DNA from 3 places in the Sodalis sp. RH22 genome. Region 1 is predicted to be linked to each of the others. Evidence: predicted binding sites of a transcription regulator. Region 1 holds the regulator's gene; each other region holds the start of a gene.

Evidence for each region. The regulator CRP, encoded in region 1, controls carbon source genes, mostly activating them, when cyclic AMP is high. The targets are predictions, from matches to a motif close to ATGTGANNNNNNTCACAT.
Region 2: deoC (deoxyribose-phosphate aldolase) is a predicted target of CRP. The motif match lies at 5,837-5,854, and genes of this name have one in related genera.
Region 3: azuC (stress response protein AzuC) is a predicted target of CRP. The motif match lies at 5,393-5,410, and genes of this name have one in related genera.

What each region holds. Positions count from the first base shown of each region.
Region 1 is NZ_CP178731.1:4,434,681-4,442,170, reverse strand. Features, by position in the region: gene ACL2XN_RS20040 (ABC transporter ATP-binding protein) at 1-757, shown strand, start outside; gene ACL2XN_RS20035 (LysE family translocator) at 763-1,365, opposite strand; gene ACL2XN_RS20030 (YheU family protein) at 1,487-1,729, shown strand; gene ACL2XN_RS20025 (phosphoribulokinase) at 1,834-2,703, shown strand; gene ACL2XN_RS20020 (OsmC family protein) at 2,913-3,335, opposite strand; gene ACL2XN_RS20015 (hypothetical protein) at 3,295-3,483, shown strand; gene crp (cAMP-activated global transcriptional regulator CRP) at 3,651-4,283, shown strand; gene ACL2XN_RS20005 (YccS/YhfK family putative transporter) at 4,337-6,409, shown strand; gene argD (bifunctional acetylornithine/succinyldiaminopimelate transaminase) at 6,425-7,490, opposite strand, start outside.
Region 2 is NZ_CP178731.1:3,843,768-3,851,257, reverse strand. Features, by position in the region: gene glnL (nitrogen regulation protein NR(II)) at 1-458, opposite strand, end outside; gene glnA (glutamate--ammonia ligase) at 596-2,005, opposite strand; gene typA (translational GTPase TypA) at 2,402-4,225, shown strand; gene deoR (DNA-binding transcriptional repressor DeoR) at 4,304-5,077, opposite strand; gene deoC (deoxyribose-phosphate aldolase) at 5,125-5,802, opposite strand; gene rbsK (ribokinase) at 5,996-6,922, shown strand; gene fucP (L-fucose:H+ symporter permease) at 6,927-7,490, shown strand, end outside.
Region 3 is NZ_CP178731.1:2,584,644-2,592,133, forward strand. Features, by position in the region: gene ACL2XN_RS11845 (hypothetical protein) at 333-1,253, shown strand; gene ACL2XN_RS11850 (hypothetical protein) at 1,433-2,266, shown strand; gene ACL2XN_RS11855 (hypothetical protein) at 2,288-2,770, shown strand; gene ACL2XN_RS11860 (LysR family transcriptional regulator) at 2,897-3,784, shown strand; gene ACL2XN_RS11865 (SDR family NAD(P)-dependent oxidoreductase) at 4,029-4,823, shown strand; gene ACL2XN_RS11870 (acyl-CoA thioesterase) at 4,924-5,325, shown strand; gene azuC (stress response protein AzuC) at 5,499-5,582, shown strand; gene ACL2XN_RS11880 (alpha/beta fold hydrolase) at 5,647-6,468, opposite strand; gene ACL2XN_RS11885 (hypothetical protein) at 6,685-7,490, opposite strand, start outside.

The DNA.
Region 1 (7,490 bases):
CGACGAATCGCCGCTGGCGCATATGATCCGGCTGGCGCCGCAGGAGTATGAGCAGGCGCTGCGCGACTATCTGGGCGGGTTTGGTTTCCGTGGCGATAAGGTGACCGAACCGACCGCGCGTTTTTCCGGCGGCGAAAAGGCCCGGCTGGTGCTGGCGCTGATTGTCTGGCAGCGTCCCAACCTGCTGCTGCTCGATGAGCCGACCAACCATCTGGATCTGGATATGCGCCAGGCGCTGACCGAAGCGCTGATAGATTTCGACGGCGCGCTGGTGGTGGTGTCCCATGACCGGCATTTACTGCGTTCCACCACCGATGAATTTTATCTGGTGCATGACGGTCGCGTCGCGTCGTTTGACGGCGATGTGGAGGATTACCAGCAGTGGCTGGTGGATCAGCAACGCCAGGCGGCGGCGCAGGACGGCAATGATACCGAGACCCCGGCGCCGCAGGTCAATAATGCCCAGGCCAGGAAAGACCAGAAGCGGCGCGAGGCGGATTTCCGTAATCAGACCCAGCCGTTGCGCAAGGCCATTACCCGCTATGAACAGCAAATGGAAAAACGTGGCGCGGAGCTGGCGGCCATCGAGGCCGGACTGGCCGACGCGGCGCTGTATGATATCAGCCGTAAAGCGGACCTGGCCCTGGCCCTGCAGCAGCAGGCCAAGGTTAAATCGCAGCTGGAAGAGGCGGAAATGGCGTGGCTGGACGCCCAGGAACAGTTGGAGACCCTGACCCGGGAGTTCGAGTCGCAATAAGCGCGTCAGCGCCAGATCAGCAATACGCAGGCCGCCGTCAGCAGGCCCATGGCGACGTTAAAAGCGATCCAGGCGCGTTTGCTGCGCAGCAGCCGGCCGATCAGGGTGCCGAAGCCGAGCCAGATAACGCCGGAGACGATATTGACGCTGACGATGCCGACGCTGATGGCGCCGACGGAGGTGATATAGGCGCTGCCGCTCAGGCTGAAGCTGGCTACCGCGCCCAGCGCCATCAGCCAGGCCTTGGGATTAAGAAACTGCAGCAGGCCGCCCTGGTAGAAGGGAATGGGCCGGGGGGGCGGCGCGTCGGTTTCCAGTTTTTCATAGGCGGCGGTGGCTATTTTCCAGGCCAGCCACAGCAGGTAAAGGCTGCCCGCCACCTTCAGCATAAAATGCAGGGACGGATAAAGCGTGATCAGGCCGCCGATGCCGAAGGCCACCAGCAGCAGGATACATTGCATGCCGAGCATGATGCCGATCATCAGCGGCATTGAGCGCCAGAAGCCAAAATTGGCGCCCGAGGCGGTAAGCAGCATATTATTAGGACCAGGGGTAATGGCGGCCACCCAGAGAAACCCCAGCATTGACAGAAAAAGACTCAGTTCCACGTTTTGGCGGCTCCCCGTAAAATAACGCGTATGAAGCTACCAGTGCGCACGGGGATGCACAAGGCATAACAGGTGAAATTTACTCAACACCTTGATTTATTGACTATCGGGACACAATATCGTGATTATTCCCTGGGAACAAATCGATCCTGACACGCTCTATAACCTGATCGAGTCCTTTGTACTGCGTGAGGGCACCGATTATGGCGAGCAGGAGAAATCACTGGCGCAAAAGGTCGAGGATGTAAAACGCCAGTTGATAAGCGGCGAGGCGGTGGTGGTCTGGTCGGAACTGCATGAAAATATCAATATCATGCCGCGCGGCCGGTTTAATGACCAGGCCGGTAATACGCCGGGCGAATAGCGAAGCCCCTGGCCCCTAAGCGCTAAATATGCTAACACTCACTTCTGGGCCTTGATGCCGGGCGCACTTCTTCACGCCGCAATTCAACCAAGCGTAGGGTTACCATGTCGACAAAACACCCCATTATTGCCGTTACCGGTTCCAGCGGTGCGGGCACCACCACCACCAGCCTGGCGTTTCGTAAAATATTCCAGCAGTTGAATATCCACGCCGCCGAACTGGAGGGTGACAGCTTTCATCACTTTACCCGGCCGGAAATGGATATGGCGATCCGCAAGGCGCGGGATTTAGGGCGCCATATCAGCTACTTTGGTCCGGACGCCAATAACTTTGGCCTGCTGGAGCATACGTTTCATCAGTATGGCGATACCGGCCGCGGTCAGTCGCGTAAATATCTGCATACGTATGACGAGGCGGTGCCGTATAACCAGATCCCCGGTACCTTTACGCCCTGGCAGGCGTTGCCGGAACCGACGGACGTGTTATTTTACGAGGGGCTGCACGGCGGCGTGGTAACCGATAGCCATGACGTGGCGAAGCACGTGGATTTGCTGGTGGGCGTGGTGCCCATCGTCAACCTGGAGTGGATCCAGAAACTGGTGCGCGATACCGGCGAGCGGGGGCATTCGCGCGAGGCGGTGATGGATTCGGTGGTGAGGTCGATGGAGGATTATATTAACTACATCACGCCGCAGTTTTCCCGCACCCATATCAATTTCCAGCGGGTGCCGACCGTCGACACGTCGAACCCTTTCGCCGCCAAGGCGATTCCCTCACTTGACGAAAGTTTTGTCGTTATTCATTTCCGTAGCCTGGCGCATATCGACCTGCCTTACCTGCTGGCGATGCTGCAAGGCTCCTTTATTTCCAATATTAATACGCTGGTGGTGCCCGGGGGCAAGATGGGGCTGGCGATGGAGCTGATAATGGGGCCGCTGGTACAGCAGTTGCTGGAAGGAAAGGAAATTAAGTAAACTCGAGGCCTCGGGCGGGAACACCACGCCCGATTCGGCCCCATCGGCATGCTTTCCCTTGAACACGCCAGGATTCGCTGCGGTGTTGGCGGGCCTAGCATACCGTGCCATGGGGCGCTCGGTCGGGCAGAGAAACCATGCCCGATTCGACCCCATTGGCGCGCTCTCCCTTGAACACGCCGGGTTTGAGTGCGGTGTTGGCGGGCCGGTTAGGCGGCGGGGGCGTGGCGTTCGTCGCGCACTTCAAAGCTGTGGGTCATATTGACCGACGCGCCGAGCATCAGTGAGACCGAGCAGTATTTTTCCGCCGATAGCGTCACCGCCCGCTCCACCGCCTTGTCGGTCAGCCCGGCGCCGGTGACGATAAAATGCAGGTTGATATGGGTAAACAGGCGCGGCGCCTCGTCGCGGCGCTCGGAGGTGAGTTTGACCTCGCAGTCCCGGACGTCCTGCCGCGCTTTGTGTAAAATCGATACCACATCAATGGCGCTGCAGCCGCCGACCGACATCAATACCATTTCCATTGGGCTGGGCGCTTTTTCGCCCGCGTTCCCATCCATCAAAACCTGGTGGCCCGAGGCGGATTCGCCCATGAAAGACAACCCTTCTACCCATTTGACCCGTGCCTGCATTATGATACTCCTGATGAAAAGCTTTCCAGCAGACTACATTTTTGTTGGAAAACTGGCAATGTTACTGAACATACTTCATGCTGAAGCAAGACAACAGAAGACACTGCTTCAAACCTATGCTAAAAACAAGGCTGGATCGGCCTCATGATAATGAAAGGGCAAGAGATCGATCGGAACATCACATTACCAGACCCTAATAAGTTCCCTTACGTCGCTCCGTTTAAACGCGGAGTCAGAGTGAATAATACAAGCGCCGTAACAGGGAATACGATGTCCCGAACCTGGGATAGCGATGACAAAAGAGGATAACAGCGAATGGTTCTCGGCAAACCGCAAACAGACCCGACTCTCGAATGGTTCCTGTCTCATTGCCATATTCATAAGTATCCATCGAAGAGTACACTTATACATCAGGGTGAAAAGGCTGAAACGCTTTACTACATCGTTAAGGGCGCCGTGGCGGTGCTGATTAAGGATGAAGAAGGCAAAGAGATGATTCTCTCCTATCTTAACCAGGGAGATTTCATCGGTGAGCTCGGCCTATTCGAGGAAGGTCAGGAACGCAGTGCCTGGGTACGGGCGAAAACCGCCTGTGAAGTCGCCGAGATTTCGTATAAAAAATTCCGGCAGCTGATTCAGGTGAATCCGGATATCCTGATGCGCCTGTCGGCGCAAATGGCCAGTCGTTTACAGGTAACGTCGGAAAAAGTCGGCAACCTGGCATTCCTGGACGTTACCGGACGCATAGCGCAAACCCTGTTGAACCTGGCGAAACAACCCGACGCCATGACCCACCCCGACGGCATGCAGATAAAAATCACTCGTCAGGAAATCGGCCAGATTGTCGGCTGTTCCCGCGAGACGGTAGGACGTATTCTTAAAATGCTCGAAGATCAAAATCTTATATCCGCGCACGGTAAAACCATTGTTGTTTACGGCACGCGCTGATAGCCCCGTTATACAGGCGTGGTGCTTCGTACCACGCTTTTTTTGCTGACAGTATGTGGCGCCGGTTAATCTACCACCCTGAAGTAAACTATGCCCTGCGGCAAACCATCGTGCTATGCCTGCCGGTGGCCGCCGGCCTGTTATTCGGCAGCTTGCAAAACGGCCTGCTGTTTTCGTTGGTCCCTGCCTGCTGCAATATCGCCGGCCTCGATACCCTGCATAAACGGTTTTTCAAGCGCCTGGCCGTCGGCGGTGCGCTGTTCGCGCTGAGCAGCGTGCTGATCCAGGTGCTGTTGGCCGTGCCGGTGCCATTGCCCTTGGTGATGCTCGGCCTGGCGCTGCTGTTCGGCGTTACCGGTGAAATCAGCCCGCTGCACGGCCGTTTATTGCCCGCCGCGCTTATCGCCGCCATCTTTACCCTGGGCCTGGCCGGCAATGTGCCGCCCGTCGTGCCGCCGCTGCTGTATATTGCCGGCACCGCCTGGTACGGACTGTTCAACGCCCTGTGGTTCCGGTTGTGGAAGGAGCAGCCGATGCGGGAATCTCTTAGCCTGCTGTATCGGGAGCTGGCGGATTATATCGAGGCGAAATATACCCTGCTGACACAGCATACCGATCCGGAAACCGCCCTGCCGCCGCTGTTTGCCCGCCAGCAGGCGGTGATTGATCTGATTGCCCAGGTATACCAGCAGCTTTATATGCTGTCGGCCAATGATCAGCTGCAGTACAAACGCCTGCTGCGTTCTTTCCAGGTGGCGCTGGATTTGCAGGAGCATATCGCCGTCAGCCTGCACCAGCCGGACGAAGTACAAAAACTGGTGGCGCAAAGCCACGCCGAGGCGGTTATCCGCTATAACGCCCGGCTGATTGCCGCGCGGTTGCGGGTACTGGCGGATGATATTCTCTATCACCGGCAGCCGGGGCGTTTTAACATGGCCACCGCGCTGTCGGCCCTGGAAAAAATTGCCGACCGGCATCCGGATAATCCGGTCGGACAGTTTTGTTATTACCATTTCAGCCGTATCGCCCGGCTGCTGCGTACCCAGCGCCCGCTTTACCGCCGCGACCTGATGGCCGACAACCAGCAGCGGCTGTCGTTTTGGCATGCGCTGGTCAGCTACTGTTCCTTTAAATCCATGGCGCTGCGCAGCGCGGCAAGGCTTGGGATTATGCTGGCCATCGGCAGCAGCCTGGGGCTGGTATTGGATCTCCCCAAACCCTACTGGATTTTAATGACGGTGATGTTTGTCAGCCAGAACGGCTATAACGCCACCCGGGTGCGGATCCAGCATCGGGCCCTGGGCACGTTGGCGGGGTTGGTGATTGCCGCCGGCACGCTGCAATTCAGGCTGAGCGACGGCACGGTATTGCTGTGCATGTTGTTCCTGACGCTGGCGTCTTACCTGGTGTTGCGCAAAAATTACGGCCTGGCGATGATCGGCATGACGGTGACCGCGGTGTATACGTTGCAGCTACTGTCGCTGAACGGCGCGCATTTCCTGGTGCCCAGGCTGGTGGATACGCTGATCGGCTGTATGCTGGCGTTCGGCGGCATGCTGTGGTTATGGCCGCAGTGGCAAAGCGGTATGCTGCGCAAAAACGCCCATCTGGCGCTGGAGCGGGGCCAGGACGCGCTGCGGCTGCTGCTGCAACCCGCCCCCGAGCCGGCGGCGCTGGCCTACGCGCGCATGAAGGTCAACCAGGCGCACAACGCGCTGTTTACGTCGCTTAGCCAGGCGATGCGGGAGCCGGCGTTTAATTCGCGCTATCTGACCGATATGCGTTTATGGGTGACCCATAGCCAGTTCATCGTCGAGCACATCAATGCCATGACCATCCTGGCGCGGGATCACTACATGCTGACGCCGACGCTGGCGCAAAAGTACCTGGCCTCTTGCGAGGTGGCGCTGCAGCGCTGCCAGCAACGGCTGGAATATGACGGCCCAAGCTCAGACAGCCCGGTGATGGACGCCGCCGGCGAAACGCCGGAGCTGCCCGGCACCCTGATGGAACGCCATCTGCGGCGTATTCTGTTCCATCTGGGCGTGATGCATACGATTTCTTCGGTAGCCTGGCGCCAGCGGCCGCAGCACGGCAACTGGCTGGCGCGCCGGTTAAGCCATTAGTCTCCCGCCGCGCGCCTAGGGTTTGGCGGCGATAACCTGCGCCACCGCCTGTTCAAACCGGGCCATGCCCTGTTCGATATCGGCGAACTCCACCACCAGCGACGGCGCGAAACGGATGACGTCCGGACCGGCGTTGAGGATCATCAGGCCCTGCGCGGCGCTGGCGTGCAGGAACTCGCGCGCCCGGCCATGGAACTGCGGCCGCAGTTCGGCGCCCAGCAGCAGGCCCATGCCGCGCACATCCGAAAATACCTGATATTTGTCGTCAATTGCCCGGAGCGCGCTGACAAAACGATCGTGCCTTTCGTTAATGCCCGCCAGGACTTCCGGCTGGTTAATCACATCCAGCGCCGCCTCGGATACCGCGCAGGCCAGGGGATTGCCGCCATAGGTGGTGCCGTGGGTGCCCACTTTCATCACCGAGGCGATCTCTTCCGTAGTCAGCATGGCGCTGATGGGGAAACCGCCGCCCAGCGCCTTGGCGGTGGTCAGAATATCCGGCGTTACGCCATAGTGCATATAGGTAAACAGCTTGCCGGTGCGCCCCATGCCGCACTGCACTTCGTCCATCACCAGCAGCGCCTGATTCTGGTCGCACAGATCGCGCAGGCCCTGCAGGAATTCCGGCGTGGCGGGCATAATGCCCCCTTCACCCTGAATCGGCTCCACCACCACGGCGCAGGTATGATCATCCATCACCGCCTTGACGGCCGCCAGATCGTTAAAAGGCACATGGACGATATCCGCCGGTTTTGGCCCGAAGCCGTCGGAATATTTCGGTTGCCCGCCCACGGTAACGGTAAACAGCGTGCGGCCGTGGAACGCGTTATGAAAAGCGATGATTTTGGTTTTATAGGGGCTGTGGCGGGTAATGGCGTAGTGACGCGCCAGCTTAAACGCCGCTTCATTGGCCTCGCCGCCCGAGTTGGCAAAAAACACCCGGTCGGCAAAGGTGGCGTTAATCAGCTTGCGCGCCAGGCGCAGCGCCGGTTCGTTGGTAAAGACGTTGCTGGTGTGCCATAGGGTTTCGCCCTGGGCTTTCAGCGCCGCGACCAGCGCCGGATGGCAATGTCCCAGCGCA
Region 2 (7,490 bases), 590 kb from region 1:
TGCGCCGCGCCGCGCAGACCGCCCAGCGGGTTCTTGATTTCATGGGCCAGGCCGCGCACCAGATCCCGTGCCGCCACCTGCTGGGCATGCTGAATCTGTTCCTGGCTGAGGCGGCGCTGATTATCCATCGGCGCCAGCTCCATCAGGAAAAAATCCTCGGGCAGGCGTTGCACGGTAAGGGAAAGGATATGCGCCCGCCCGTCAACCACCAACGTGACCTCGTTATCGGTAAACCCCTGGCCGGCGTTAAGGCTTTCGCGCATCAGTTCGACGTTGAGCGAAAAATAGCCCAGCAGCTCAGGCAACGGCGTGCCAAAAAGCTTGCGCGAGCTTTGCGCTAAAAGTTGTTGCGCCGCCGGATTGGCGTAATGAACGGCAAGGTCATTATCCAGCAGCAATATGCTGTTGATCAGGGAATTAAGGATCTGCCCAGCATCGGGCAATGAGCCTGTAGCCATAAAGCAGTCTCCCGCACTCTACCAGTGCATTTAGTCCGTTATGTCGTCATGCGCATGGCTGCGCGCAAGCTTTGCTGGAGAAAAAAGCCCATCCGAAGATGGGCTGAAAGTTTCCACGGCAACAAAAAAACGTCAAGTTATACGCTGTAATACAGCTCGAATTCCACCGGATGCGGCGTCATGCGAATACGGTCTACTTCTTCCGTGCGTAAGGTGATATACGCGTCGATGGAGTCGTCGGTGAAAACACCGCCACGGGTCAGGAACTCGCGATCCGCGTCCAGCGCCTTAAGGGCTTCTTCCAGCGAACCGGCCACCTGTGGGATTTCTTTCGCTTCTTCCGGCGGCAGATCGTAGAGGTTTTTGTCCATGGCATCGCCAGGATGGATTTTGTTGATAACCCCGTCCAGACCGGCCATCAGCAGGGCGGCAAACGCCAGGTATGGGTTGGCGGCCGGATCCGGGAAGCGCACTTCGATACGACGGGCTTTCGGGCTGGCGACCACCGGGATACGGATGGAGGCTGAGCGGTTGCGGGCGGAGTAGGCCAGCATAACCGGCGCTTCATATCCCGGGACCAGACGCTTGTAGGAGTTGGTGGTCGGGTTGGTCAGGGCGTTGATGGCCTTGGCGTGTTTGATGACGCCGCCAATGTAGAACAAGGCGGTTTCGGACAGGCCGCCGTACTTGTCGCCGGAGAACAGGTTATTGCCGTCTTTGGTCAACGACATATGGCAGTGCATGCCCGAGCCGTTATCGCCGAACATCGGTTTCGGCATAAAGGTCGCCGTTTTGCCGAAGGCATGGGCAACGTTATGCACGACATATTTATAAATTTGGATCTCGTCGGCTTTTTTCGTCAGGCTGTTGAAGCGGGTGGCGATTTCGTTCTGGCCGGCGGTGGCGACTTCATGGTGATGAGCTTCAACCACCAGGCCCATTTCTTCCAGGGTCAAACACATGGCGGAACGCAGATCCTGTGATGAATCCACCGGGGGAACCGGGAAATAACCGCCTTTGATGCCGGGACGATGGCCTTTATTGCCGCCTTCGTAAACTTTATCGGTATTCCATGCGGCTTCAACGTCGTCAATAGCGACATGGGAACCGGAAATTGACGAACCAAAGCGGATATCGTCAAACAGGAAAAATTCAGGTTCCGGCCCAAACAGCACGGTATCGGCAATGCCGGAGGTTTTCAGAAACTCTTCGGCGCGTTTGGCGATGGAACGCGGGTCGCGATCGTAGCCTTGCATGGTGGCAGGCTCAAGGATGTCGCAACGGATAATCAGGGTGGTTTCTTCATAGAAGGGGTCGAGCATCGCCGTGCTGGCATCGGGCATCAGCACCATGTCGGACTCGTTAATGCCTTTCCAGCCGCCAATGGAGGAGCCGTCAAACATTTTTCCATCTTCAAAGAAGTCGGCATCTACCTGATGGGCTGGTATAGTGACGTGCTGTTCTTTACCTTTCGTATCAGTGAAACGCAGGTCGACGAATTTTACTTCGTGCTCGTTAAGCATCGTCAAAACGTGTTCAGCGGACATAACTTGTATTCTCCCGGATGTGCCATTGTCGTCGTGGAACGAAATCGTATGGATCGAATTTTATTTAACTTAGCTGGGCTAGGCTAAACTGGACTGGTATAAACAGTAGCTAAAAGTGTGCCAACATTGCCAAAATGATGAGAAGGGCCGCGTTTCCGGCCTTATTAACCAAAGTCCGCCTGCACCAGATTGGTGGGATAGCGCTATATTAGTGCATTTGGGCAGTAAGTGGGCACTATTTTGGTGCAATAAATGGGGCGAGGTGAAATAATGCACTGAGAAAGGGATGACGAAGCGTCAAAAATGACGCAAATGCAGAGATCGTCGCGATCTTGTTTAGTCCCTCGCTTATTACGTGTACAATAACGCGCTATTTCTAATGCCTGAGGCAAAGTTGTGATCGAAAATTTGCGTAACATCGCCATCATCGCGCACGTCGACCATGGTAAAACTACCCTGGTCGATAAGCTGTTGCAACAATCCGGAACATTGGGTGACCGCAACGACGCCACTGAGCGCGTCATGGACTCCAACGATTTGGAGAAAGAGCGCGGGATTACCATCCTCGCTAAAAATACCGCTATTAACTGGCACGACTACCGTATCAACATCGTTGATACCCCCGGACATGCCGATTTCGGCGGCGAGGTTGAGCGCGTGATGTCCATGGTTGACTCGGTATTGCTGCTGGTCGACGCCATGGACGGACCCATGCCGCAAACCCGGTTCGTGACCCAGAAAGCCTTTGCTTACGGTCTCAAACCCATTGTGGTCATCAATAAAGTCGACCGTCCCGGCGCCCGCCCTGATTGGGTAGTGGACCAGGTGTTTGATTTATTTGTCAACCTCGGCGCAACCGATGAGCAACTGGATTTTCCGATCATATATGCCTCCGCGTTAAACGGTGTTGCGGGCTATGAGCACGAGAACATGGCCAGCGACATGACCCCGCTGTTTGAATCCATCGTCAAGAACGTCGAAGCGCCGAACGTCGACAGCGACGGCGCGTTCCAGATGCAGATTTCGCAGCTTGACTACAACAGCTATGTTGGCGTCATCGGTATCGGCCGCATCAAACGCGGCTCGGTTAAACCGAACCAGTCTGTTACCATCATCGACCATGAAGGTAAGCGTCGCAACGGCAAAGTGGGCCAGGTGCTGGGCCATATGGGCCTGCTGCGCATCGAGTCCAAGCTGGCGGAAGCGGGTGATATCATCGCCGTTACCGGCCTTGGCGAGCTGAATATCTCCGATACCATTTGCGATCAGGCCCTGGTCGAAGCGTTGCCGCCGCTGACGGTGGACGAACCTACCGTTTCCATGTCGTTCGGCGTCAACACCTCGCCGTTCTGCGGCAAGGAAGGCAAATACGTCACCTCCCGCCAGATCCTTGAGCGCCTGAACAAAGAGCTGGTGCACAACGTGGCCCTGCGCGTGGAAGAAACCGTCGATCCGGACACCTTCCTGGTCTCGGGCCGCGGCGAGCTGCATTTGTCGGTGCTGATCGAAAACATGCGGCGTGAAGGTTTTGAAATCGCCGTATCGCGCCCGAAAGTTATCTATCGTACCGTCGACGGCAAGAAACAAGAGCCGTTCGAACAGGTTACCCTGGATATCGAAGAACAGAACCAGGGCCCGGTTATGGAAGCCATGGGCATCCGTAAAGGTGAAATGCGCGATATGCTGCCGGATGGCAAAGGACGCATCCGTCTTGATTACATCATCCCCAGCCGCGGCTTGATTGGTTTTCGCACCGACTTTTTAACCATGACGTCCGGCACCGGCCTGCTGTATTCGTCGTTCAGCCATTATGACGATGTCCGTCCGGGTGAAATCGGCCAACGCCAGAACGGCGTGATGATTTCCAACGGCCAGGGCAAAGCGGTAGCCTACGCCTTGTACAGCCTGCAGGATCGCGGCCGTTTGTTCCTGGGCCACGGCGCGGAAGTGTATGAAGGCCAGATTATCGGCATCCACACCCGTTCCAACGACCTGACGGTAAACTGCCTGACAGGTAAAAAACTGACCAACATGCGTGCTTCCGGCACCGATGAGGCCACGACGCTGGTGACCCCGATCAAGATGTCGCTGGAACAGGCCCTGGAGTTTATCGATGATGATGAACTGGTGGAAGTGACACCGCTGTCCGTGCGTTTACGTAAACGTCATTTGACCGAAAATGACCGTAAACGCGCTAACCGTTCGGGTAAAGAAGCTTAAACCCGTCGGCCCAGGCGGCGATAACGTAACAATGCCGGTCTGCGTAAGCAGCCCGGCATTTTTTTGCCCGTCGTTCAGCTATTCCCGGCGATAAAGCAGCCTGATGTCATGCTGTTGGCAATACTCATGAAATTTCGGCGGCGGCGATTGGTCGGTTATCAGGGTATGAAACAAGGATAAAGCACCGATAAAGGCGGGTTTGATGTTGTCGAATTTACTGTGATCGGCCACCAGGATTGCCTGCTGCGACATGGACAACGCGCGATGCTTCATGGTGAGTTCGTCAAAGTTAAAGCAGGTGGCGCCGAAACCGATATCAATACCCGCCGCGGAGATAAACGCTTTATCGGGGCGGATATTATCCAGGATGGAATATTGGGTCAGCGGCGTAAAGATGCAGTTGGCGGGGTGGAACTCGCCGCCGCATAAAATAACTTTGCAATTAGGATGATCTTGTAACGCCAGGAAAGTATTCAGGGAATAGCAGACGGCGGTAAACGCCAGGTCATCGTCAATCGCATCGATGATAAACGGGGTGGTGGTGCCGCAGTCGAAAAAAACCGTGTCGTCCGGCTCGATCAGCGCCGCCGCCAGGCGGCCGGTAAGGGTTTTTTCCTCAACGTGCTTGGCTTTTTGATCCGAAACAAAATAGTGGGTAACGTTATTATTGCGCGGATCGTTAACCACGTAACCGCCCAGCAGTACGACCTGCGCGGGTTCGGCGCTGAGATCGCGGCGGATGGTCATCTCCGAGACGCCCAGCAGGACGGCGGCATCTTTCAAATGAAGCTTATCTTCCCGCTTCAGGGCGAGTATCAGTTTATTAATCCTTTCTTCGCGCCGCGTTTCCATATGACATCCTGCGTTATCAGACCCGATTTCCGCCGGGTTCTCAGAAATTAATAGTCGCTGGCGGACGCCTTGCCCGATACGATCGCGACACCTGAACTGGTGCCGATTCGGGTGGCGCCGGCCAGGATCATGGCGGTGGCGGTCTGGCGATCGCGTACGGCGCCGGAGGCCTTAACGCCCAGCTCCCCGCCGACGGTTTCGCGCATCAGCCTGACATGTTCTTCTTTTGCGCCGCCGGTGCTGAAGCCGGTGGATGTTTTCACAAACGCCACCTTCAGTTCGCGGCATATCCGGCAAACCGCGACAATTTGTGGTGAACTCAACAAACAGGTTTCCAATATTACCTTCAACGGAATAGCCGCGCAAACCTCGCGGACCGCGCGGATATCGGCGGTTACCGCGTCAATATTGCCGCTTTTGAGCCAACCGACGTTAATCACCATATCTATTTCCTGCGCACCCGCCGCAATCGCCGCCTGCGCCTCGAACGCCTTGGCGGAGGTCAGGCCGGCGCCCAACGGAAAGCCGATCACCGAGCAGACCTTTACCGGGCTGTCGCGCAGCAAGCGCGCGGCAAGCGGCACATACCCGGAATTGACGCAGACCGCATAAAATCCGCACTGTTTAGCCTCGCCGCATAACGTGGTGATCTGCGCTTCGGTGGCATCCTGCGCCAGCAGGGTATGGTCGATGTAAGGGGCAAAATCGATTTCAGGGGAAGTCATGTTAATGTCCTTTATGTGGATTATCACGATAATAATGTGAGAATAATAACATTACAGAAGCCTCTTACAATAGGCATGTGGCAATTTAATTTTCATTAAACGATGTGATCATTGTCATGTTACTAACATTTTTGTCTTGTTAGTGTTAATAAAATAACATTGAATAAGGTTAAAAATATGAGGGCTAATAATTATGGATATCGCAGTTATCGGTTCCAACATGGTGGATTTAATCACCTATATCAAAGAGATGCCTAAAACCGGGGAAACGCTGGAAGCCCCCGGTTTTGAAATCGGCTGCGGCGGCAAGGGCGCCAATCAGGCGGTAGCCGCCGCCAAGCTAGGGGCGGAGGTGATGATGGTCAGTAAAGTCGGCGAGGATCTCTTTGCGGACAATACCGTTAACAACCTGGTGCGCCATGGGGTCGATACCCGCTATGTGGAAACGGTGGCGGGCGTATCCAGCGGCGTAGCGCCGATTTTTGTCGATCCAGATTCACATAATCGCATCCTGATTATCAAAGGCGCCAACGATCACCTCGGCGCGCAGGACATCGATCGGGCGGCGGAACAGCTCAAGGGCTGCCGGCTGATTATCCTGCAGCTGGAAATTCCGCTCGCCACCGTCTATCACGCCATTGATTTTGCCGCCCGGCATCAGGTTCCCGTAATCCTTAATCCGGCGCCCGCCACCCGGGAACTGGATATCGCGTATGCCTGCCGGTGCGACTTTTTTATGCCTAACGAGACAGAGCTGGAAATTCTGACCGGCATGCCGGTGGACAGCGAGGAGCATATCCTGCTGGCCGGCCGTTCGCTGCTGGCCAAAGGATTGAAGAACCTGATTATTACCATGGGGCATCGCGGCTCGATGTGGCTAAGCGGCAACGAGGTGTACCGGGTCGATCCGGTACCGGTCGACGCCGTGGATACCAGCGGCGCCGGCGATGCGTTTATCGGCTGTTTTGCGCATTATTTTGTCGCGCGCGGCGATATCAAACAGGCCATGCGCTACGCGTCCGCCTATGCCGCCTACAGCGTCCGGGGTAAAGGCACCCAGCGTTCCTATGCCGAGGCTTCCCAGTTCCATGATTTCCTTGCCACCCTTCATCAGGAATAACATCATGCGCCACAATACGGTACAAATGCCTGACGGCTATTTAAACAAAACACCGTTGTTTCAATTTATCCTGCTGTCCTGCCTGTTTCCGCTATGGGGCTGCGCCGCCAGCCTTAACGATATCCTGATCACCCAGTTCAAAACGGTGTTCGCATTGAGCGATTTTGCCAGCGCCCTGGTGCAAAGCGCCTTTTACGGCGGTTATTTCCTGATTGCCATCCCGGCGTCGATGGTTATCCGCAAAAGCAGCTACAAAATGGCCATTATGATCGGCCTGTCGCTGTATATCATCGGCTGCGTACTGTTCTATCCCGCCTCCCATATGGCCACCTATACCATGTTCCTGGCGGCCATTTTTGCCATCGCCATCGGCTTAAGCTTTCTTGAGACCGCGGCCAATACCTACAGCTCGATGATCGGTCATCGCGATTACGCGACCCTGCGGCTGAACATCAGCCAGACGTTTTATCCCATCGGCGCGCTGATGGGTATTGTGCTGGGGAAATACCTGGTGTTTCAGGAAGGCGGCAGTTTAAGCAGCCAAATGGCCGCCATGACGCCGGAGCAG
Region 3 (7,490 bases), 1.9 Mb from region 1:
AAACGGCAATAGAATGGCGAGAAATGAGATAAGGGGCCTCAGCAAGCACCACGACGAAAGATCAGGTTATAGGTGTACCGCCGGCGCTGGGGGCATTAAAAAAACACCATCCTGATTTTATAAAAAATATAATAATCATCTATAATTCATTACGTAGGATGATCGTCCGCGCAATATTCTTGTCATTACCGGCGTTTACGAAGTTATTTCCCTCTGTTAATATCCCATGCAGGACCTGACAACAGGCATGGCAAAAGACAATAACGGTTATTTTCAAACTACAATCATATTATTTTATTGATAGTGGTTCGCTTAAACGCCATCGGAGCATAATGGGTAACATTATTTCGCAAACGAGTATTGCCTGCACGTTTTCTTATGGCGCCAACCTGTGCGGCAGGGAAACACAGCCACGGCAGAATAACTATCGGAACGCGTTGGTCCTGGCAAGACCCGCTCCTGTTCCCCTTTTTACCCGCCACGTCACTATGGCCGGCGATGAATCGCGCGCTGATAGCGGCGCCGCACCAGTCGCCGCCGTTGATACACCGGGTGACCGCGGAACAAACGCGCCGCAAGGCGATGTCCGCGCCCTCCTTGCCGCCAAGGGAATGGGAACAGACAGTTTCGAGCAGGAATATTCGCAGCGCAGTCTAACCCTTTTTTTTGCCCTGGCGGGAAAGTCGGCGCACAAGGTTAAAAACAAATACCATAACCGAAGGGATAAAAATTATTTATATTTTATTAAAAGTTATGCTGAATTACATTACCTGGTGCAAGATTACATTAAGAACAACCCTGAAAAAACCATAATAACCGCGCCTATTTATTTTAGCATCATGAAAGAAATGGGTGTTATCTTAGCAACGGACATCTATGATCAACGTTCGCATTTTAACACCGGGAAAACCGGCCGCCTGCAGGATAAACTGGAGAGCATCTCCGAACGTCTGCGGGAATGTCTAGACAAAATGTTTGCCAACGTATTTAGTCCAGGCAACCATCTGCTAAAATATCTCGTCGTGCCTTTTATGAGTAAATATCTGGCCCTGGCCCATAGCCTGTCGGAAGAGACATTTATTACGGATCTCCCTGCTGAAACAGCGCTTGGGCAATACTTGTATGAAAGATTGCTACAGGCACGCAATGAGCACATGTCAACGCCAAGAGAAACTAATAATATCAGTGCCATAATACAAATGGGAGAAGACATTAACCTTATTAGCCGCTCAGTAAAATTATTTCTTGCCTGAAGTTTTATATCTCGCCGTATTGATAAGCAAAAACCTCATGGCTCATGAGGGTCGGCGGGCTTTCGACCCGGCATTATCGAACCATTCCTGCCATCCCCGGGCAACAGAAGGTTAAACATCAGGCAAGGTCTGCCGATAACCTTAGCGGGACTTAAGTATGTCATGGGAAATCATGAAGAATGAACAGGACTGAGCGCGATAATTTGCACTACTTATGCAAAGAAGATCCTGAATTTGCCATTTTTTATCGGGAATTTCGGACAAATCATGCTCGTCCGTTATCCGAACACCGTATCGCGCTGTGCGGTTTACGCGGTACGGGCAAACGCGTCCTGGAGAAGGTATTGCCTGCCGCCATCAGCGGTAATGCGCGCACGGCCCTGAGCGACCGCCATTCGCCAGAAAAAAGCGGCGTTGATCACCCCTCCCGCCGCTGTCTCTTTATCGACGATATCAACGACTCCCCCGCCGGCGCGCTGGCCGGCGCTATCGGCGCGGACTGGATCCTGTATGTCCACGGCGCGGGCCAGCCGGGGCTGGCTCAGCCGGAAATCCGTTTTCTGGCCGCCTTGCAGAACCGTTTTCCCGATCTCGGGCGACGGCTGATAATGATACTGCATGACGAGGAGGGGAAACCGCGCGAGACAACCCGTTGCACATTGGAAAACAGCCTGGCGCCGCTGCTGCCCCATCCTCCCCGCCTTATTACGCTGTCCCTGGAGGATCATCTTATGGACGGCGACAGAAACAACGCGCTGAGCGGGGAAGTACGACGGCAGTTGGATGATTTGATCGCGTGCTATCCCGGGGGGCTCGCCGCCGCCCGCGCCCGCGCCGCCGCCGCCCTGCTGGATTCACTGGATTATTTTGTCGGCCGGGCGATAACAAGGCGCGAACAAAGGTTAACCGGCATTAATGATGACCTGGACCAGGCATGCGCGCTTTGGCGGCAGGACCTGCTTATCGTCGATGACCTGCTGCATCAGCGGATAACCCAGAACCAACCACTGTGACTCATTTCAGAGGAAGTTGATATGCGATGGTCAGATATTTCTTTTGTCAGTGCCGCCCTGGGCGTTTTCGCGGATATCGGCGCCGGGCGGCTAAGCGGCCTGCCGCCGGCCGCGGGAGTTCGGGCGAAGGACCGTCGTTTCAGGCCGGCGCAGGCGCCGGCCCGTGAAGGCACTTGCCGGGAAAATGAGATTGTCGCGGATGCGAAAATCCAGCTGTTGGGCTTCTACCGCCGTCATCCACGGATGATTGTGCATAGTGAATCAGCTTATATTCCGCTGACTTATGTCGCGCTTAGCCATTTTGTCAGGCAGAACAAAAACCAGCCCCTGCCTGAGCTGCTGGCGGCGTTGGCCAGGCTGATTCCCGGTACCGACATAAGCCCGGTCCGGCGCGGGCAGACGGCGCGGGCAAACGCGCTGCGGCGAGAGATTAGCGCGCTGAATGATTTCAGGGCGCGGCTGGCGGCCGAGCGCGCGCGTCAAGACGCTGGCCTTATACGCTAAATTAGCCGTTGTCAATACCTTATGTTGGGATGGGGAATTAACGCAACGGCAGAATAAGGCGAATTCCGCCGTCATCCAGCATAATAAAGGATGCTAATGTAAAAGAGATGAGATTAAGGATAATGAGTGGAACGTTTAAGTGATTTGCGACTTTTTATCGAAGCGGCGATGTTGGGCAGTTTTTCGGCGGCGGGACGTAAGCTCGGTTGTTCTCCGGCGGCGGCGAGCGCCTGCATCGTGCGTCTGGAGACCGGTCTCAAGGTGCGCCTGTTTGAACGGACCACCCGCCAGCTCAGGCTGACCGACGAGGGCAAGCTGTTCCTAAGCTATAGCCAGCGCGCCGTGGAACAGCTTAATGACGTCACCGAGCTGTTGCGTTCGGGCAAGGATGACATCAAGGGCGCGATACGCATTACCGCCCCCTCCGACGTTGGCCGCAATCGTCTGATTGGCTTATTGGAGCGCTTTCGCCAAGACTTTCCCGCAATACACTTTATTCTCTCTCTGGCCGATGCCACGACCGCCCCGATCGGCGACGACATTGACATCGCCATCCGCTATGGGCAGCACGACGACGCCGGCATGACGGCCTATAAACTGGCCGACAGTCATCGGGTGGTATGCGTTGCTCCGGCGCTGCTGGCGCAATTGGATCCACCGCTGGCGCCCCCCCATCTGCAGGCATTGCCGTCCATTGCCCTGATTAATACCTTAGGCAATCAGGAGCAATGGGTTTATCGCGATGAAGCAAAAATGCCGCGGCAGCTGACCATGACCCCCGCCTACACCACCAATGACGACGACATTAGCCGCAAATGGGCCGTCATGGGATACGGATTCGCTTATAAGTCGATCCTGGATATCAGTGAAGACCTGGCCGCGGGCCGGCTGGTGACGGTATTGGATCAGTATTTTATTGAACCGGCGCCCCTTGTCGCCCTGTATAATCGGAATAAATTCCAGCCGCCCCGCATCAAACGGCTACTGCACTTCCTGGCTGAAAACCTGGCATAACCGCAGGCCGACGGCAGTTTGCCTGCCCGATATCGCCGGCGCAGCGTGAGGACCGCGTCACAAAGACGCAGGGGTTCGCCTTGCCCCGCTTAACGCCGCAACCATCATGACCTATCATTCATTCAGACGCGCACCTTCAGCATCATCAGAAGCGAACTTATTGTCGCGTCTTACGGCCGGCGGAGATAAGCTGGTGAACAGGTTGTCCCGCGCCATGTCCTCGCATTTTTTTCTGGAGAGTATTATGCATATTGATTTATCGGGAAAACGCGCCATCGTCACCGCCTCCACCGGCGGCATCGGTTTTGCCATCGCCACTGGGCTGGCGCGCGCCGGCGCGTCAGTGGTGATTAACGGCCGCAGCCAGGCCACGGTAGATAAGGCGCTGGGCCAGTTGCGACACACGGTGCCGCAGGCGGCGGTTGAAGGCGTGGCGGCTGATTTGTCCGATGCGGCGGGCGTGGCTACGCTTACCGGCGCCGTACCCGCCGCCGATATTATCGTCAATAACGCCGGCATTTACGGCCCTAAGCCTTTTTTCGACGTGGATGACGATGAGTGGGAGCGTTATTTCCAGACCAACGTTATGTCCGGCATACGACTGGCGCGTTTTTACCTGCAAGGCATGCTGGAACGCGACTGGGGGCGCATCGTGTTTATTTCATCGGAGTCGGCGCTTAATATCCCGCCGGAAATGATCCATTACGGGGTGACCAAAACGGCGCAGCTGGCCGTCGCGGGCGGGTTGGCCAAACTCGCCGCCGGCACCGGGGTCACGGTAAACTCGGTACTGCCCGGCCCAACGCTGTCCGAAGGCGTGCGCGAGATGCTGAAGGATTCCGCCCGGGATGCGGGCGTGAGTATTGAACAGGCGGGAACCGATTTTGTGCGCACCCACCGGTCAACCTCTATTATCCAACGGCTGGCGACCCCCGAGGAAGTGGCCAACCTGGTGGTATATACCTGCTCCCGGCAAGCATCGGCCACCACCGGCGCGGCGCTGCGGGTGGACGGCGGGGTTATCAACAGTATCGTCTAGCGGCGACCTGAACTCCGGCCCTGCCGCACCTCTGGGATGCGCGCGCGATATCAGGCATAATCACTTCACTAACTTGTTAAAAAGATGTGAAGGTATTGCTATGCACGATGAGTTAAGCGCAGAAATAAAGCAAAAAATCCTGCAATCCACCACCACCGTCGCCAAGGTGGTGTTTCCCACCACCATAAACCATCATTCGACCCTGTTCGGCGGCACCGCCCTGGCATGGATGGATGAGGTTTCCTTTATTACCGCCACCCGCTTCTGCCGCAAACGGCTGGTAACGGTATCCACGGAAAAAATCACCTTCAGCCGGCCCATTCCTTCCGGCACCATTATCGAGCTGGTGGGCAGGGTTAGCCGGGTGGGCAGGACCAGCATCACCGTGGATGTCGCCATTTTCCTTGAAGATATGTACGCGGCGGGCCGGGAGGAAGTGGTGCGGGGGCAGTTTAATTTTGTCGCGGTGGATGAAAATGACAAAGCGACCCCGCTGTTATAATCCCCGCCCCGGATTGGCGCGATGTGTTAAAACACGTCGCCGGCATTGTAAAAAAATGCTCTTTTTTATGTGATGCGCATCACAAATATTTGCATTTATGTGACGGAGGTCATATTATTACCTCATCAAACGCAAACACGTTACAGGCGAACAAACCTGGTGAGGGAAAGCATATGAAATTCCGTAAATTCCTGAAAAAAATTCTGCTGTCATACGTTAATACCGTGAAAGACGTACCGCCCGGTGCCATGTATTAATTTCCATGACGTCAAAAAAGCTGCCGCGGCAGCTTTTTTTTTTGGCAAAAAAACGCTGATGAAATCAGGCCTGGAGAAATTCAAGCAGCGCGGCGTTCACCTTATCGGCATCCACGGTACACATACCGTGGGACGCGCCGGCCAATACTTTTAACGTGGCGTCGGGAATGATCTTGGCTGATTTACGGCCCGAAACCTCTAGCGGCACGATTTGATCGTCATCGCCCTGCAGCACCAGGGTCGGCACGTCGAATTTTTTCAGATCCTCGGTGAAATCCGTCTGCGAGAACTGCTTGATGCAGGCATATTGCCCGGCGATGCCGCCCGCCATCCCCTGCAGCCAGAAAGCATCTATCACCCCCTGGGAGAGTTTGGCGCCGTCGCGGTTATAACCATAAAACGAGACCGCGAGATCTTGATAAAATTGCGATCGATCCGCCGACACGCCGGCCCGGATACCGTCGAAAACCGTTATCGGCACGCCCTCGGGATTCGCCGCCGTTTGCAGCATCAGCGGCGGCACTGCGCTTATCAGCACCGCTTTGGCCACGCGTCCGGTACCATGGCGACCGATATAGCGCGCCACTTCCCCGCCGCCGGTGGAATGGCCGATAAGGATGGCGTCCTGCAGATCCAGGCTGGCGATAAGGGCCGCGAGATCATCGGCATAGGTATCCATATCATTCCCGTCCCACGTCTGGGCCGACCGGCCATGGCTGCGCCGGTCATGGGCGATAACCCGATAGCCCTTGTCGGCAAGGAACATCATCTGGCTGTCCCAGGCATCGGCGGTCAGCGGCCAGCCGTGGGAAAAAACCACCGGCTGGCCGGTGCCCCAGTCCTTATAGAATATCTGCGTCCCGTCATCGGTTGTGATAGTGCTCATGTTGTCTGATCCTTTTTTCGGGTGAGTGGGGATAAGAGCCGCCGACGCTATCGTCAGCATTGCATACGGGGCATGAGAACGCCTGGCGGGCGCCATCAATTTCCGGGTCAACCTATCAAGATTAGGAACGAAAAGAGTAAGCCGCCATCCGCCGCCAAAAGATAATGGCGGCTTGATGCCGGCAAAAAGAATATGCAGGCCTAAGTCACGGGAAAATCAATGTGATTCCGCGCTGTCCCAATACTGGTATTGCGTGGCCGTGCTGCGGTGTCGTCTGATAATCGACTGCGGTAAAATTTCCGTGTCGCTGCCATAACTCAGGATGCAGTTGCCCACGTCGTCGTTGCGCTGGCACTGCTCCACTTTGGTGAGCTGGCTTACCGGCGTCCGTGACACCGAGAAAGAACCCGCCTCCCTGCCGTCGGCATCATACTGATAACGGGTTTGACCATGGTTCGAACGCATCGAGATGAAATAACCTTTTTTATCATAGGCGTAAATATATTCATCGTTGCTGAACGCGTCGGTGCCCCGCGCCGTGCTTTTGACCAGACGCAAATTATTATCGTAGTCATAGGTCCCGGTGGTAAATCCGGGCCGCTCGTTAATAGTAAAGGCATCGGTCGAGGAGGTGATCACGCCGTTTTTACCGGTAAAAAACCGGCTTTTGCCCTGCTTATGGTTAACCAGCGTTGGCTTGCCGTCTTGATCGAGAATGATGGCGATATCGTACTCGCTCTCCCAGCCATCAGCGGATTTTACCGTGTGATTGGACATGCGCAGGGTCATGCGGCCCTCCGTTTTGTGGTAATCGTACGCTTCCTCGATAAGGGCGCCGCAGGTGTCGAAACTGATGCTTGAGCGGGCCTGTTCATCCAGATCTTTTCCCACCATCCCCGCCACCACCAGCCGGATGTCGCCTTTGGCGGTGCCGCTCAGCATGATGAGGTTATTACTGTCATTGATATTTTTTTTTGCCGCGGGGCATTCTTTTTCAGCCGCGGCCGCATTGACGGCCAGGC